DNA from 2 places in the Dyella aluminiiresistens genome. Region 2 is predicted to be linked to the other one. Evidence: riboswitches for the same ligand, from Rfam matches in the RefSeq annotation. Region 2 holds a riboswitch; the other holds the start of a gene.
The links. A riboswitch is a leader RNA that binds a small molecule or an ion and turns the genes downstream of it on or off. The one in region 2 is predicted to bind molybdenum cofactor.
Positions count from the first base shown of each region.

Region 1: it holds a riboswitch for molybdenum cofactor, as region 2 does, so the genes downstream of both, moaA (GTP 3',8-cyclase MoaA) here and moaA (GTP 3',8-cyclase MoaA) in region 2, are expected to answer to the same signal.

Region 1 covers NZ_CP132911.1:1,825,445-1,828,852, forward strand. The annotation lists gene RA164_RS08005 (peptidylprolyl isomerase) at 1-164, shown strand, start outside; gene moaA (GTP 3',8-cyclase MoaA) at 414-1,394, opposite strand; molybdenum cofactor riboswitch at 1,384-1,521, opposite strand; gene RA164_RS08015 (hypothetical protein) at 1,747-2,067, opposite strand; gene RA164_RS08020 (carboxymuconolactone decarboxylase family protein) at 2,299-2,406, opposite strand; gene lipA (lipoyl synthase) at 2,595-3,408, opposite strand, start outside.
Region 2 covers NZ_CP132911.1:1,717,246-1,720,653, reverse strand. The annotation lists gene RA164_RS07505 (molybdopterin molybdotransferase MoeA) at 1-96, opposite strand, end outside; gene moaCB (bifunctional molybdenum cofactor biosynthesis protein MoaC/MoaB) at 93-1,091, opposite strand; gene moaA (GTP 3',8-cyclase MoaA) at 1,095-2,078, opposite strand; molybdenum cofactor riboswitch at 2,071-2,208, opposite strand; gene RA164_RS07490 (c-type cytochrome) at 2,296-3,408, opposite strand, start outside.

The DNA of each region.
Region 1 (3,408 bases), 110 kb from region 2:
TCGATCCGGGGCAGGCACTGGAGTTCGAACAGGTCTGGGGACAGATCTCCGATTATCTCGAGCTACAGGTGCGCCAGCGCGAACTGCAGCATTATCTACTCGAGTTGAAAGATAAACATGACGTGCGCGGCCTGGACGAGATCGAGGCGCTCGCAGAGGTCTGACCGACTGACCAGCGGTGCGGCTGTACGGGCTCATCTTCTCGGTCAGCACGCATGCGATATCACAGGCACTGGAGCTGGGCTTTCTCGACTGGCTAGCACCGTTCTTCCTGTGCATCACGTTCGTAACATGGGCCATGGCATTCATCAGTCCGCTTCGTCGTGTACTGAATCATCTTGCATGACGTTCGCCGCAACGGCATGCACCGGTCATCTGGAACTCTGGCGGATTTACCGTCGCCAGCGTCGTGTTCATCCTCCAATCGAGGCCAGGTGCGGGGTGATGCCGGTCAATCCCTGATGCAGACCATGGCCGGCCGCCTTCAGGCCGAGCTGAGTTGCGATGCGCGAAACCAGAGGGTCCTGGTCGGCGTCGGATTGCAGCAGCTGCCGCAGCGGGATGCCGAAATCGCCGAACAGGCACAGCCGCAGGTCACCGCGTGCAGTCACGCGCAGACGGTTGCATCCGGCGCAGAAGTCTTTCGCATACGGCGCGATGATGCCGATACGTCCGTGGTAGTCCTGGTGCGCATATTCGCACGCCGGGCCGGCGTCGGCGGCCCGTGGTAGCAGCGACCAGCCACCCTCGTGCAGCTGCTGTTCGATCAAGTTGGCGCGCAGATGATGGCGTTCGAAGTAGGCGCGATTCTCACCGGTGCGCATCAGTTCGATGAAGCGCACCGAAACCTCGCGCTCGCGCACGTATTCGAGCCATGCCGGCAGCTCGTCATCGTTCCTGTCGCGCAGCAGCACCACATTGATCTTCACGGCGTCGAATCCCAGCGTCAGGGCCTTGTCGATGCCAGCGACCACCTCGGCAAAGCGATTATGCCCGGTAATGGCTAAGAAGCGTGTTCCATTCAGACTGTCGAGACTGACGCTCAGTGCGGTCAGTCCCGATTCGCGCCAGGACTCCACCAGATGCGGCAGGCGGCAGCCGTTGGTGGTCAGGGCGATCTTCTTGATGCCCGGTACAGCGGCCACTGTCTGGATGATTCCGGGGAGATCCTTGCGCAGGCTGGGTTCGCCGCCAGTCAGGCGAATCTTGCTCATGCCGAGTGTGGAAAATGCCAGTACCAGCCGGCGGATTTCGTCCAGCGCAAGGAACTTCGGCTTGCCGTCGGCCACGTATCCATCAGGCAGGCAATAGCTGCAGCGGTAGTTGCATGCCTCCGTCAAGGAGAGGCGTAGGTAGAGAAACGACCGTCCCTGAGGGTCCGTCAGCGTCTGCATTGTCACTCCGTTCCGAGTCGGGAGACCGAGCCGTTTCCAGATCGATCCTGGTAGCCTGGTAGGCCACGGTCCGGGCGCCGTATTCCTTGCGAAACGTAGGTGGCTGGACTGGGAGCGGGTGGAGACATCACACCGCTTGTCGATCGGAAGTCTAATCCAGTCCGGGACGATGACACCTGATCGACATCAGAAAAGAAAGGGGTTCACGCAATGATGACTGCCGCTGTTTGCGCGAAGACGACTGACTGGCCGAGCGCCATCAGCGCATGCCCAATGTGACCTTCAAGGATCGTGTCGCTGAAGCTGCCGCGCTCAATCGCCTTGGCAGGCTACGCCGGTCCGGACGTCTCACTCAGCGCAGCAGTTGCGGTTGCAGTTGCAGGAAAAACACCAGCAGCACTGTATTGATACCCCAAGCGACCGTCAGCGCTCTGGCGACCGTACTGTAACGGTGATCCACTGCGTTGGGCGCCGCAAGCCACACGGCGCGGACGATCCATGCAGTGAAGATGAGCAGGAAAGCCAGCAGGATGCGGACGAGAGTGGTGTGGGACCCGGCAGACATCATTGCCAGCGTGATTGCCCACAGCAGGTTGCTGGGGATCACGCCGTAAAGCCAGAAAACCCGCCACAGCGGGGCACGTTCCGACCAGCCCATCATGCGCGTTGTCATCGTCATTCCCCGTCAGATTTCCATTGAAAGACTAGCAGTAATCTTGAATATGCGATCAGTCGGGCGAACGACCCGTCGAGCATAGGCCTGGCCCGGCTCGCCAGGTCTCGGACGTGCTCGGTGGCGAGGCGCGTGATTGCCTGGCAACTCAATGAGCATCGTGTTTATGCTGCATGGCGTCCAGCGCCAACGCAGAATGCGCATAGGCACCTCTGGCGCGCATCTCGGCGGCTACCCAGATCGCTTCCATGATCTGCTCCTCGAGGCACCGAGCTTCAGCGCCGCGCGGGTGTGTCCCTTGATGCAATATGGACATTGGCTGACATGCGCCACCGCCACGGCAATCAGCTGCTTGGTGACGACGGGCAGTGCGCCTTAGGCAAATACGGCGGCACTGAATGCCTTGAGTGGTTCAGGCGCCAGTTCACAATGCTTGCGCGCCAGCTCGGGTGTGGCATGCGAAAATATTGGATGGTCCATGACGAGGCTCACGAAAAAGGTTCAGGATCGGGCTCGGGAATGTTGTTTCACAAGCCAAGATTATTGTGCTCCAGTACGCGTTCTGCGCGATAGCTGGAGCGCACCAGCGGCCCGGCCACGACTTCCAGGAAGCCCTTGTCCAGTGCGAGTTCGCGGTAGCGGAGGAATTGCTCGGGGGTGACGAATCTCCGTATCGGCAGGTGATGCGGGGTAGGTCGCATGTACTGTCCTAGCGTGATCACGTCGACCTGGGCGTCACGCAGATCGTCCAGTGTGCGATCGATTTCTGCATCCGTCTCGCCCAAGCCCAGCATCAGGCCGCTCTTGGTCAGTGTGGCGGGTGCGTGACGCTTGGCAAATGCCAGTACTGCCAAGGTCTGTGCGTAGCCTGCGCGCGGATCGCGCACGGGATGAGTGAGCCGCTCAACCGTTTCCATGTTTTGCGCGTAGGTAACCAGACCGGCGTCCAGCACCGTCGCCACGGCATCCAGCCTGCCGGAAAAATCGGGTGTCAGTGCCTCCACCTCCGTTTGCGGCGAACGTTGATGGATTGCCCTGATGCAGGCCGCGTAATGCGCGGCTCCGCCGTCGGCAAGGTCATCGCGATCAACCGATGTCAACACCACGTACTGCAGTTTCATCAGCGCCACCGCATCGGCTACCTGCATCGGTTCCAGCGGATCGAGCCAGCCATGGGGATTACCGGTGCTGACGGCGCAGAACCTGCACGCGCGGGTGCAGACCGAACCCATCAGCATCAGTGTGGCGGTACCGCGGCCCCAGCACTCGGCGATGTTCGGGCATTTTGACTCCGCGCACACCGTGTTCAACTGGTGCGTGGCAACAATCTGACGGATCTCC
Region 2 (3,408 bases):
CGCATCGTCCAGCGCAACATTCCCGCCCGGCAGCGGCACGCAGGCCGACACGATCAGGCGCAGGGCCTCGGCCGGATCGAGCAGGTCATGACTCATGCGTGACCCCCACCCGCCACCATCGCCAACGCATGCGCGAGCACCGGGGCGAGGATATCCATGCCCTGGGCCACCGCTTTCGCGCTGCCGGGCAAGGCGATCACCAGCATCCGACCAAGCAGCACCGCATCGGCGCGGCTCAGCCAGGCCAGCGGAGTGTGCTGGCTGCTCTGGCTGCGGAACATTTCCGCCAGCCCCGGCACCCGACGATCGGCGACCTGTGCCAGCGCCTCGGGCGTCACGTCGCGTGGCCCCAGCCCGGTACCGCCGGTACACAGCACCAGCGACACGCCGGCAGCCGCCAGTTCGCGCAGGTGCCCGGACAGCGCACCTGCGTCGTCGGCACGTACCTCGGCCGGCCCGATCTCGGCGCCGAGCGCATGCAGACGTTCGACCAGCAGCGGGCCGGAGATGTCCTCGTAGTCACCGCGGTGCGCACGGTCGCTGAGCGTGATCACAGCCGCGGACACACCGTCCAGCCGTGCCACGGCCTGCGGGCGGTAATGCGCTTTCTCGGCATCGCTGAGGCCATCGGGGTGGAACCACAAACCTTTCTTGCCGCCTTCCTTGAACAACAGGCGCACGCCACCGATGGCCAGTGCCGGCTGCACCGGTTTGGTCAGGTCGTAGAGCGTTAGCAGGGCCGCGTTGACCCCGGCCAGCGCTTCCATCTCCACCCCGGTACGGGCACAGGTGGCCACTTCGCAGTAGACCCGGATCGCCTGGCGCTCCGGCACCGGTTCGCAGCGCAGTTCCAGATATTCCAGCGGCAGCGGATGACACAGCGGCATCAGCTGCGAAGCATTCTTGGCACCCTGCAGGCCGGCGACCTCGGCCATGGCGATGGCATCGCCCTTGGGCAGGTGTCCGGCCACGATATCGTCGAAGGCCGAGCCGGCGTAAAGCTCGCCCACCGCGACCGCGCGCCGGGGCGTGGCACGTTTGCGGCGCACATCGGCCATATGGAAATAAGCGCGTTCCTCGCGCTGGGACATGAATCAACCTCCGGTAGATGCCAGATGCGGGGTGATGCCGGTGCGGCCTTCGTGCAGGAAATGGCCCTGCTCCTTGCGACCGATCTGGCCGCCGATGGCCTGCACCAGTGCGTCCAACTGCTCGTCGTGCTGCAGGAACGGACGCAGGGGAATACCGAACTCGCCGAACAGGCAAAGCCGGAGATCGCCCGTGGCGGTGACGCGCAGACGATTGCAGCCGGCGCAGAAGTCTTTCGAATAGGGCGCGATGATGCCGATGCGTCCGGCGTAGTCCGGATGCCGGTATTCGCGGGCGGGGCCGGCATCGGCAGCGCGCGGCAAGGCCTGCCAGCCTGCGTCCTGCAGTTCGCTCTCGAGCACGCTGGCGCGCACGTGGTGGTCGCGGAAGAACGCGAGGTTGTCGCCGGTCTGCATCAGCTCGATGAAGCGCAGGCCCACCCGACGGTCACGCAGGTAGTCCAGCCAGCGCGGCAGCTCGCCGTCGTTGACGCCACGCAGCAGCACCGCGTTGAGCTTGACGGAAGGCAGGCCCGCAGCCAGCGCCATCTCCACGCCATGCAGAATGTCGTCCAGCCGGTCATGCCCGGTGATGCGCGCGAAGGCCGCGCGGTCGAGGCTGTCCACGCTGATATTGATGGCGTTGAGCCCGGCGTCCATCCACTCGCCCAGGCGGCGCGACAGCAAGGTGCCATTGGTGGTCATCGCCAGCTTGTCGACACCCGGCACCGCCGCCGCGGTCCGCAGCACGTCGACCAGGTCGTTGCGCACGCTGGGCTCGCCGCCGGTGATCCGCACCTTGTGCATGCCCAGCGCCGAGAATCCGCGCAGCAGGCGAGCGATTTCGTCCAGCGACAACGGCCCGGCCAGGCCTGCCTCGGCATGGTAGCCATGCGGCAGGCAATACGTGCAACGGAAGTTGCACGCGGGGATGATCGACAGTCGCAGGTACGGAAAACGGCGACCGTAGCGATCGGCCAGCGGGGTCATGCGATGTGCTCCTTTCCAAAGTGCGGGAGGCGGACGCGTTTCCCCGTCCGCCCGGTGATCCGGAGATCACGGACGCAACGCCATGTTTCCGGGGAAACGTAGGCCCTGCGCCTCGGAGTTGCGGCTTCGATTGTGCCTCCCGGCACTATCGTCTGTCGATGACCGGAAGGTGGAACAGCCGCCGGATCGACCGGCGAAAACCGCACCCTCGCAACGGTCAGCGCATCTGCAGCACGATGACGTCGCTGCTGGCCGGGTTGGTCCGTTCGCGCAGCTTCTTCACCGCCTGTGGCGAGACGCTGCCACCGGTGTTGCCCCACGAGGTGCGCACGAAGCTCAGCACGTCGGCGATATCCTGATCGGACAACTGGTCGCGGAAGGGAACCATGCGGTAGGCATCCGGCACGCCGGCCGCGACCACGCGCGCGGAACCGTTCAGCGTCACGTTGATGGACGACGCATCATCCTCCGCCATCGACGATGCGGAGCCTGCCAGCGGCGGAATCCACTGCTGCTGGCCCTGCCCTTCCCGGCCATGGCAGAAGCTGCACTTCGCCATGTAGATCCGTGCCCCCGCGGTATCCGCAACCGGGCCGGACGCCGATGCCGCATGCACGGAGGTCGAGGCAGGTTGCGCTGAGCCACCCGCGACAGCGAGCCCCGGCAGCGACTTCAGGTAATAGGCGATGGCCTTCAGGTCGCCATCGGTCATGAACTGCGTCGAATTGTTGAATGCATCGGCCATCGAGCCAAAGACCACGGCGTGCATGTTCCGTCCGGTCCGGAGGAACTGGATGATGTCCTGCCCGCTCCATTGGCCCAGCCCCATGCCCCCGTCGCCACGCAGACTGGGCGCATACCACCCATCCAGCCCCGCGCCGGACAGATACAGCGGACTGCGTCCGTCGAGCGCCTTCTCGTTCATCAACGATCCGCGCGGGGTATGGCAGCTTCCGCAATGCCCGGGCCCCTGCACGATATAGGCGCCGCGATTCCACAGCTGCGCGTCGGCCTGGCTGGTCGGCATCGGCTGGTACGGCTCCGACCGTGCGAAAGCCACGTTCCAGAGCGCCAGCGGCCAGCGCATGTTCATCGGCCACGACATGGTCGTGGGCCGGTTCGGCTGGTGCACCGGATGCACGTCATGCATGAAGTAGGCATAGAGCGCGCGGACATCGCTGTCGCTGAGCCTGGCATAGGACGGATACGGCATCGCCGGATAGAGCCGATGACCATCGCGCGCCACGCCATGACGTACCGCCCGGTCGAAGTCTGCCAGGCTGTAGGCGCCGATACCGGTCGCCTTGTCGGGCGTAATGTTGGTGGTGAA